2 regions of the Peribacillus sp. YIM B13481 genome follow, and region 1 is predicted to be linked to the other one. Evidence: predicted binding sites of a transcription regulator. Region 1 holds the regulator's gene; the other holds the start of a gene.
What was found. The regulator Rex, encoded in region 1, represses fermentation and respiration genes when NADH is low (regulators of the CRP and FNR family bind a similar motif). The targets are predictions, from matches to a motif close to TTGTGAAATATTTCACAA.
Positions count from the first base shown of each region.

Region 1 (4,428 bases):
CCTTTAGACTCTTCGATTGTGATGACGCCGTCGTTACCAACACGTTCCATAGCTTCAGCAATCAGTTGGCCCACTTCTTCATCAGCTGAAGAGATAGCAGCAACTTGTGCAATCGATTCTTTGTTTTCAACAGGTTGAGAAATAGCTTTTAATTCTGCAATTGCAGTATTAACCGCTTTTTCGATTCCTTTACGGATACCCATTGGGTTTGCACCAGCTGTTACGTTTTTAAGACCTTCACGAATCATCGCTTGCGCTAGAACCGTTGCAGTAGTTGTACCGTCACCAGCTACGTCGTTTGTTTTGCTCGCTACTTCAGCAACCAATTTCGCACCCATGTTTTCGAATGCATCTTCCAATTCAATTTCTTTAGCGATCGTCACACCGTCATTTGTGATAAGCGGTGAACCGAATTTTTTCTCAAGAACCACGTTACGACCTTTTGGTCCAAGCGTTACTTTAACTGCATCTGCAAGTGCGTCCACACCACGAAGCATGGAGCGGCGAGCTTCTTCACTAAATTTAATTTCTTTAGCCATTTATAAGTACCTCCCTAAAATTTTAAGAAAATTTTCGTTCAGTTAAGTATGATGTATAATTAGCCGATAACAGCTAGAATGTCGCTTTCACGTAAAATTAAGTATTCAGTATCTTCGTATTTAACTTCAGTACCTGCATATTTTGAGAAGATAATTAGATCGCCTTGGGCAACCTCTAAAGCAACACGTTCGCCATTTTCAAGGACACGGCCAGTACCAACAGCTACTACCTTACCTTCTTGTGGCTTTTCTTTTGCAGTATCAGGAAGAACAATACCGCTTGCAGTCTTTTCTTCAGATTGAACTAGTTCAATAATAACGCGATCACCTAATGGTTTTAACAAGTGAAACAACCTCCTCATATTCTCTTGATAATTTGTTTCATGATTATTAGCACTCTTCACCATCGAGTGCTAACACATTTATAATATTAAATAAACCGAGCCTTTTTTGCAAGTATCTTATCGAAAATTTTTTATTAATTTCTGATAAATTTCGGGTATACTACTTTAGCATAATGATTCTTTTAACAAAGGTGCTAAAATGTTTTGTTAGGGGTATCTTTAAGTGGTGTTCTGTCTCATTATTTGATACCATTTTGGAGTATGCGTTTATAGATTGTCCCCATATCAGGAACGTTCTAAGCGGAATGGGTGACTAAATAAAAGGAGTTTTCATTTTTGAAAAAAGAATATTGGTTCGTCGTCATCACCTACATTTCCATGCAATTATCCAGTATTGTTGGGGTACCTCTTTTCATGCTGATCGGGTCTTCAACTGGAATGACTGCTGATGAACTCCAGGTGAGGTCTGCAGCATACTGGATCGTATTCAGCTTTTTCGTTGCTCTATCCTTGATCCTGTTTTTAATGAGAAAAGATATGAAGGAAAAAATGGACAGAAGCACTCCAGCTTCCATTCCCACGTCCATATTATGGGCAGTTGCCGGAGTGTTCCTCGCTCTTTTTGCGCAAAGCATTGCTGGATACATTGAACAGATGCTTGGGGTGGAGCCTGAATCTGAAAATACACAGCAGCTCATTTCACTCATTTACCAAGTTCCCATAGTCATTTTCGTCACTTCAGTTATTGGACCTATATTGGAAGAAATCATTTTTCGGAAAATCATTTTCGGATCACTTCATAAACGCTTTAACTTCTTTATTTCTGCTTTACTCAGTTCAGTTATTTTTGGCTTGGCGCATGGTGAATTGGAACATCTTCTTTTATATTCGGCAATGGGTTTTACCTTTGCTTTTCTTTATGCGAAAACGGGCCGCATCCTCGTTTCCATGAGCGCACATATTGCGATGAATACGCTTGTTATCATCTTTCAAGTTGTAAATCGGGATGATATTGAGAAGATGCTAGATACTGCACAGGCCTTCATCGGAGGTTTATTATGAAACGTCAATCACCATTATTCATGGGTATCATCTATGCAGGCTTAGGAGCTCTTTTTACCGCTATCGCGATTCAAACCGTCAGTTCTTCCGGATGGGGAATCTTTGCCTACATACTTGTACTAATTGCGACTTTAGACTTTGGATCGGGATTACGCATGATCATGCTTCACTTTAAGATTAAAGCCGCCCAAAAAAATAAGAAAAAATAAAAAAACGCTGCGAAGATGCAGCGTTTTTTTCATTCCTCCAATGCAGCTTCTTCCACTACAGGATAATGTTTCAGAAAGTAGATGAGTGACTGAAGCTCCACGGCCAGGTCAATGTGGTGAACCCTTATGGATGGGGGTACCGTCAGCCGTGCAGGTGTGAAATTCAATATTCCTTTTATATCAGCTTTGACTAGACGATCGGTTATCGTCTGTGCTACCTGAGCAGGCACTGTCAAAATAGCCGCAGTAATATTATTTTCCTGCAATAGTGTATCGATTTGATCCATATGATAGATTGGCACATCAGCTATTTGCTTGCCGACCTTATCTTCAGAAACTTCAAATGCCATTTCAATCTTCGTATTATTATTTTTAATGAAATTGTAATTTAAAAAAGCAGTCCCTAAATTCCCCACTCCGATTAAAGCGACTTTTGTCAGTTCATCTTGATCTAGTGTTTTTCTAAAGAAGGATAATAAATAATTGACATTGTAGCCGTAGCCTTTTTTTCCAAGCGCTCCAAAGTAGGAAAAATCACGGCGAATAGTCGCAGAATCCACCTTTACAGCTTCGCTTAGCTCTGCCGAGGAAACTCTTTGTTTGCCTGAGGAATGTAAGTTCTTTAAAAATCGATAATACAATGGCAACCTTTTGGCTGTTGCCTGCGGTATCTTTGGGTCATGGTTCATCATTCTTCCCCGCCTTCACACATGCTTTTCAACTTAATCTCTATCTGTTTGAATTACTTGTCTTTTATAATCGTTACTAGACACTCCGCCTGTTTTCTCCACTAAGAATGTAGGCCCGATTACCATTCCCTTATCAAGGGCCTTACACATGTCATAAATAGTCAAGGCAGTCACGGATGCAGCTGTTAACGCTTCCATTTCCACACCTGTACTCCCTTTTGTCTTAGCTTCCGTTTCAATCCTAAGCCTATATCCTTCATCTTCTTTTTCCCATTCAAAGGCTATATTGACCCCTTGCAGAGCAATAGGGTGGCACATTGGAATTATATTGGATGTATTTTTGCTGGCCATGATTCCTGCAACCTGTGCAACGGCCAATACATCACCTTTTTTCATTTTCTGGTTCGTGACCAACTCATATATTTCATCGTTCAATAAAATGCTCGATTGAGCTATTGCCGTCCGGGATGTTTCAGGCTTAGCAGTCACATCAACCATCTTAGCCCGGCCTTGTTCATTAAAATGCGTTAAGTCTCCCATTTAAGTAACCCCTCCTAAATCATACACTATTATTCCACTTTATGTAATAGCTTGTTTTTGCTTGGAACCAAGCTGTTGCCGATAATAACTATAATACGTTACACTAACAATAATCAATTGAGGTGAAATCTATGATTTTATTACAAATCAATCAACTATCGAAATATTATGGAGCTGAACTTATTTTATCAAATATGAAGCTCGAAGTTCAAAATAAGGATAGAATTGCACTTGTCGGCCGAAATGGCGCTGGAAAATCTACTCTGCTAAAAATCATAGCCGGGCAGCTTTCCCATGATGGCGGTGAAATAATCAAACCAAAAGGTGTCACCATCGGATATATGGCACAGGACACGGGACTGGAATCAGAACTGACCATTTGGGATGAAATGCTGACTGTATTCAATGACCTTTTAGAACAAGAAAAAGAACTGCGTCGCCTTGAGGCTGATATGGCCAGACCTGACATCTTTGAAAATGAAGCAATTTACCAAAAAGTATTAAATGAATATGACACTTTGATGGTAGCTTTCAAAGAGAAGGGCGGTTATCAATATGAAGCGGATATTCGTTCAGTATTGCATGGACTTCAGTTTGCTGATTTTGACTATTCTACCCCAATTTCCACTTTAAGCGGTGGGCAAAAAACAAGACTTGCTTTAGGGAAGCTGCTTTTAAGGAAACCGGATATATTGATTCTGGATGAGCCAACGAACCATTTGGATATCGAAACCCTTTCTTGGCTTGAACAATATTTACAAGGCTACCAAGGAGCTGTTCTTATTGTTTCCCATGACCGCTATTTTCTTGATAAAGTTGTAAACCAGGTATATGAAATTTCCCGGAATAACATGAAAAAGTACTATGGCAATTATAGTTCTTACCTAGAGGGAAAAGCGGAAGATTATGAGCGGGACATGAAGCTTTTCGAGAAACAACAAGGGGAAATCGAAAAGCTTCGCGACTTTGTCCAACGCAATATCACAAGGGCTTCCACCACGAAAAGAGCACAAAGTAGACGCAAACAGCTCGAAAAGATGGATGT
Region 1 covers NZ_JBHZPE010000054.1:18,365-22,792, forward strand. The annotation lists gene groL (chaperonin GroEL) at 1-539, opposite strand, end outside; gene groES (co-chaperone GroES) at 599-883, opposite strand; gene ACFX4X_RS21625 (CPBP family intramembrane glutamic endopeptidase) at 1,220-1,945, shown strand; gene ACFX4X_RS21630 (YdiK family protein) at 1,942-2,154, shown strand; gene ACFX4X_RS21635 (redox-sensing transcriptional repressor Rex) at 2,184-2,846, opposite strand; gene moaC (cyclic pyranopterin monophosphate synthase MoaC) at 2,877-3,383, opposite strand; gene ACFX4X_RS21645 (ABC-F family ATP-binding cassette domain-containing protein) at 3,515-4,428, shown strand, end outside.

Region 2 (4,428 bases), on a different contig from region 1:
TGTTGTAGATGTGATACCAGTAGTTATGATACCAGTAGCTGTGTTGCCAGTAGATTATTTTCCAGTAGATTTATTGCCAGTGGACTTGTTACCAGTGGACTTGTTGCCAGTAGAAGTGCCACCAGTAGAAGTGCTACCGGTAGATGAACTGCCAGATGAAGCTGCTTTTCCTTTTTTCCCTTTCATACAGACGCCTCCTTAATAAGGTTAATTTTATGATATGCGAAATGGTACATACTTGAGCGTTAGTTAACGACAAACGGGCTAATAAAAATTATGGAGAGGATTTAGGAGAGTTGCCTAATCAGGAGAATTATAGAATGGATAAGCAACGAAATGGAGTACCGTCCATTGTTAACATCTTTCGTCAATCAGTAGTTGTGTTGCCAGTAGTTGTGCTGCCAGTAGACTTGCTTCCAGTGGACTTGCTGCCAGTAGAAGTGCTACCGGTAGATGAACTGCCAGATGAAGCTGCTTTTCCTTTTTTCCCTTTCGGCATACAGACCCCTCCTTTAATAAGGTTAATTTTATAATATGCGCAATGGTACATACTTGAGCGTTAGTTAACGATAAACGGGCTAATAAAAATTAACGGAGAGGATTTAGGAGAGTTGCCTAATCCCAGGAGATTTATAGATGGATAAGCAACAAAATGGAGTACCGTCCATTGTTAACATCTTTCGTCAATCATTGCATCATGATCAGGCAGTATAATACATTCATGAAAAAAATGCCCTTTAATCCCGATGACCGGGAAGAAAGGGCATTTACCGCGGACATACAATGAACTGGATGTCACGTCACGGCTATAATAAATTAATAAGCGAGGCTGAATAGGGCTTTGATGTGTGATAGATAGCGAATATTACTTGCTTCTTTCATCAATGTAGCCGGCAGACCTTTAAGGGAAGTGTTATTGGCCCCAACGGTTGCCACTGCATCCTTACGGCCAAGGCTCGCAAGTGTACCTGAGTTGACAGGTGAAAATTCTTCAAGTTTCTTGCCTTCAAAGGCTGCATATAGGTTGTATCCAACAAGCTCACCCATTTGCCAAGCATTTTGTGCAGTAGGAGCGTATGGACGGCCGCCTTCTGGAGGGAAAGCAACGGCACTGTCTCCGACAACGAATACGTCATTATGGGATTTGGATTGCAAATATTCATTAACGGTTGCTTTGCCGCGATCCACTTCAAGACCTGATTCGCCTACGATAGGAAGTGCTGCGACTCCGCCTGTCCAAACAAGCGTATTGGCTTCGATCGTTTGTCCATCTTTCAATTCGATTTGATTTCCTTTAACACCCGTTACAGGCAGACCTGTCAAGAATTCAACGCCGCGTGCTTCCAAGCTGGACATGGCACGTTCAATTAAGTGGTCAGGCAGGACAGGAAGGATTTTTGGACCAGCTTCCACAAGCTTGATTTTCAAGTCCTTGAAGTCCACTCCGAACTTTTTGGCGATTTTAGGGAAATGATCCACGATTTCACCGATTAACTCGACGCCAGTCAATCCGCCGCCGCCGATTACGATTGTAGCGTCCGCTTCGTTATTCGTTTGTGCATATTCACGGATGCGATCTTCGATATGTTTGTAAATTTTGTTAGCATCATTTACGGATTTCAAGACCATGCTGTTTTCCTCAAGTCCCGGAATGCCGAAGAATCCTGTTTGGCTTCCCAAAGCAACAACTAGGGCATCATAAGATAAAGTGGAACCATTCGCAAGTTTCACTTCTTTTTTATCGACTGAGAAAGACTCCACTTTTGAAATGGTAAGGTCGATATCTTTTCCTTTGAAAAGTTTTTCCAAAGGAATCGAAACGGCTTGTTCAGAAATGGATCCGCCTGCAAGACGGTGCAATTCGGTGATGATTTGGTGCGTTGGAAATTGATTCACCACTGTAACCTGCACTTCATCCTTATTGTAATATTCACGTACGGATAAGGCTGATAGTAATCCCGCATAACCCGCACCTAAGATGACGATTTGTTTTGACATAGTTAATCCCCCGTCCTTACTGATTGAAAGTTTATCAAATTATTTTTGGTTTTTACGTTCTGAAGAGACTTCAAGAAAAGCTTGGGCGAAACGGAAAAGTTTTTGTGCTTGCGGATCTTTCATCATCCTTAACAGTCCAAAAAGACCGATCACATCATTATTCACTTCAGCACGATCCTTAGCTTCGATGGCATTAGCCGCTAGCCCTTTCACTGAATGGACTACAGGAGTCGCGATCTCCGAAATGGCACTGACCGTATCACTTTTCAAAACATCATCAGTCGCAACAGATTGAGCGAAATCATAAGACTTTGTTAAAATATTCACTAATTCAGTCAGTTTTGGTAACTGCTCAACTAAAGTGTTCAAGGATTCCTGAACCTCGGGCTTTAATAATTGGTCCAGTACATCTAATTGTTTTTGGCGGGCATTAATTTGTTCAGTCTGTGATTGGGTAATCGTTTCTGACATATCCAATTCTCCTTTGCAATAAGCATTTTGTTGATGTAAATAGAAAAACTTGTAAAAAATTACACAAAGTATGACACAAAAAATACTTTTAAAAATGTAGTGAAAGCTATCCTATAGTATATCCCTTTAGCTTCATGAAAACAGCTGATTTTTTAAAAATATTCAAAAAATGCGCTTTTCCTGTTATATGATAGAACAATTTTAATGAATGGTCTATGTTTGATCTGAAAGCTTTTACTAAAACGGTTATTTTATCCTAGAGCAAGGTGTCTATCATTATCATCATACATATTTCAATCTTTATACGCCATCCTAAATGATGGAGGTGAAAAATGTGGCGGATTCAGAATCAAAATTTTTAGAAGAGAATAATGATAAGAGGCAAAATAAACTGGTTGGCAGTATGGACTATACTAAAGAACAACTATTGGAAGGCATGAATGGAATTTCTGAAGTTTACCTCAAAAACAGTGAGGAGGGCACATTGGAAACACCTGATAAATAACATGCTGTAAGCATAGCGAAATTGTTATGCTTACTTAATTTTCCTCCTTTTTGGTAAAAAGTCCTCTATAGATCCTTAAAAATAGTTATTTAAATATTCTAAAAACTAACTTGACTTTATTGTGAATTCACGTAAGATAAATACATAGCCGTATAAGGGTAGTTTAAGAAAATTTCCTACTCTGCCATGCATCGCCTGATTTGAAAGATGAATCTATAAATAACTGTCGAATCTAATAGACTTCGCCATCCAGCGGAGCTAAACCTAGATCAAAACCAGTTATATCAATTATTTTTTATTGATATGACTGGTTTTTTTTATTTCATCATTCATCTTATTTCGTTTTTGGCAAAGAATCCGACGGCTGGCTGACCTTCATTCACACATCGTTCTTTTCAGCGGTATCATTAAGGCACTTAAGGATTAGCGGAAAGTAATGTTCACAAAGGTATAAGCAGTTTAAATCTTGTAGCAGGGGTGGGAATTATATGATAGGTACGAAGCAAACTAGGCTCGCAATTGATGTAGGCGGAACATTTACGGATGTTTTTGTTTTTGATGAAAGCACGAAGGAAATTTCAATAACCAAAACATCGTCTACTCCATTAAATCCTGAGATTGGTATATTAGATGGAATCGCAAAAGCGGAAATAGATTGTGAAAATATTAAAGTGTTTTCCCATGGTACGACAGTTGGTACCAATGCCTTGATTGAAAGAAAATTGCCAAAGACAGCATTGATCACCTCTAAAGGGTTCCGAGATGTTTCAGAAATTCGCCGTGGAACCAAACTCGAGTTATGGGATACATATGATGATGTAGCCAAACCGTATATTCAAAGAAGAGACCGTTTTGAAGTGGAAGAACGCATCGATTTTGCAGGGAATGTCCTGAAGGAAATCAATGAAGAGGAAGTACGGTCACTGGCAAGGAAATTAAAAAGACGCGGTACCGAATCCATTGCGGTTTGCTTCATGAACTCGTATGTAAACGGAAGCAATGAGGCGAAAGTGAAACGTATCATCCAGGAGGAACTCCCGGATGTCTATATATGCATTTCAAGTGAAGTCCTTCCTGAAATTTTTGAGCATGAGCGCATGAGTACGACGATCGTCAATGCGGTTTTAGGACCGACTGTCAGCAACTACATTAAAACCCTTGAAAGGGAAATGAATAAACGGGGATATGAAGATGACATATTAGTGCTTCATTCCGGCGGAGGGGTCATGACATCCCAAACCGTTCCCCGTTATGCGGCAAGGCTTGCAAGCTCCGGCATCGCTGCAGGTGCGATTGCCAGTAAACATATCGCCCAGCTTTGCGGCTTTAATAATGCTATTGGGCTGGATATGGGAGGGACGAGCACCGATATTTCCTTGTTGCATGAAGGTGATTTGCGGATTACGAAAGATTGGTATATCGAGTATGGATATCCGATAGGGTTCCCAAGTATC
Region 2 covers NZ_JBHZPE010000024.1:41,068-45,495, reverse strand. The annotation lists gene ACFX4X_RS14755 (hypothetical protein) at 55-186, opposite strand; gene ACFX4X_RS14750 (hypothetical protein) at 321-533, shown strand; gene ACFX4X_RS14745 (NAD(P)/FAD-dependent oxidoreductase) at 817-1,998, opposite strand; gene ACFX4X_RS14740 (helical membrane plugin domain-containing protein) at 2,038-2,469, opposite strand; gene ACFX4X_RS14735 (hypothetical protein) at 2,804-2,974, shown strand; gene ACFX4X_RS14730 (hydantoinase/oxoprolinase family protein) at 3,463-4,428, shown strand, end outside.
Region 2: the regulator Rex is predicted to act here: its motif matches at 2,519-2,536, upstream of ACFX4X_RS14740 (helical membrane plugin domain-containing protein).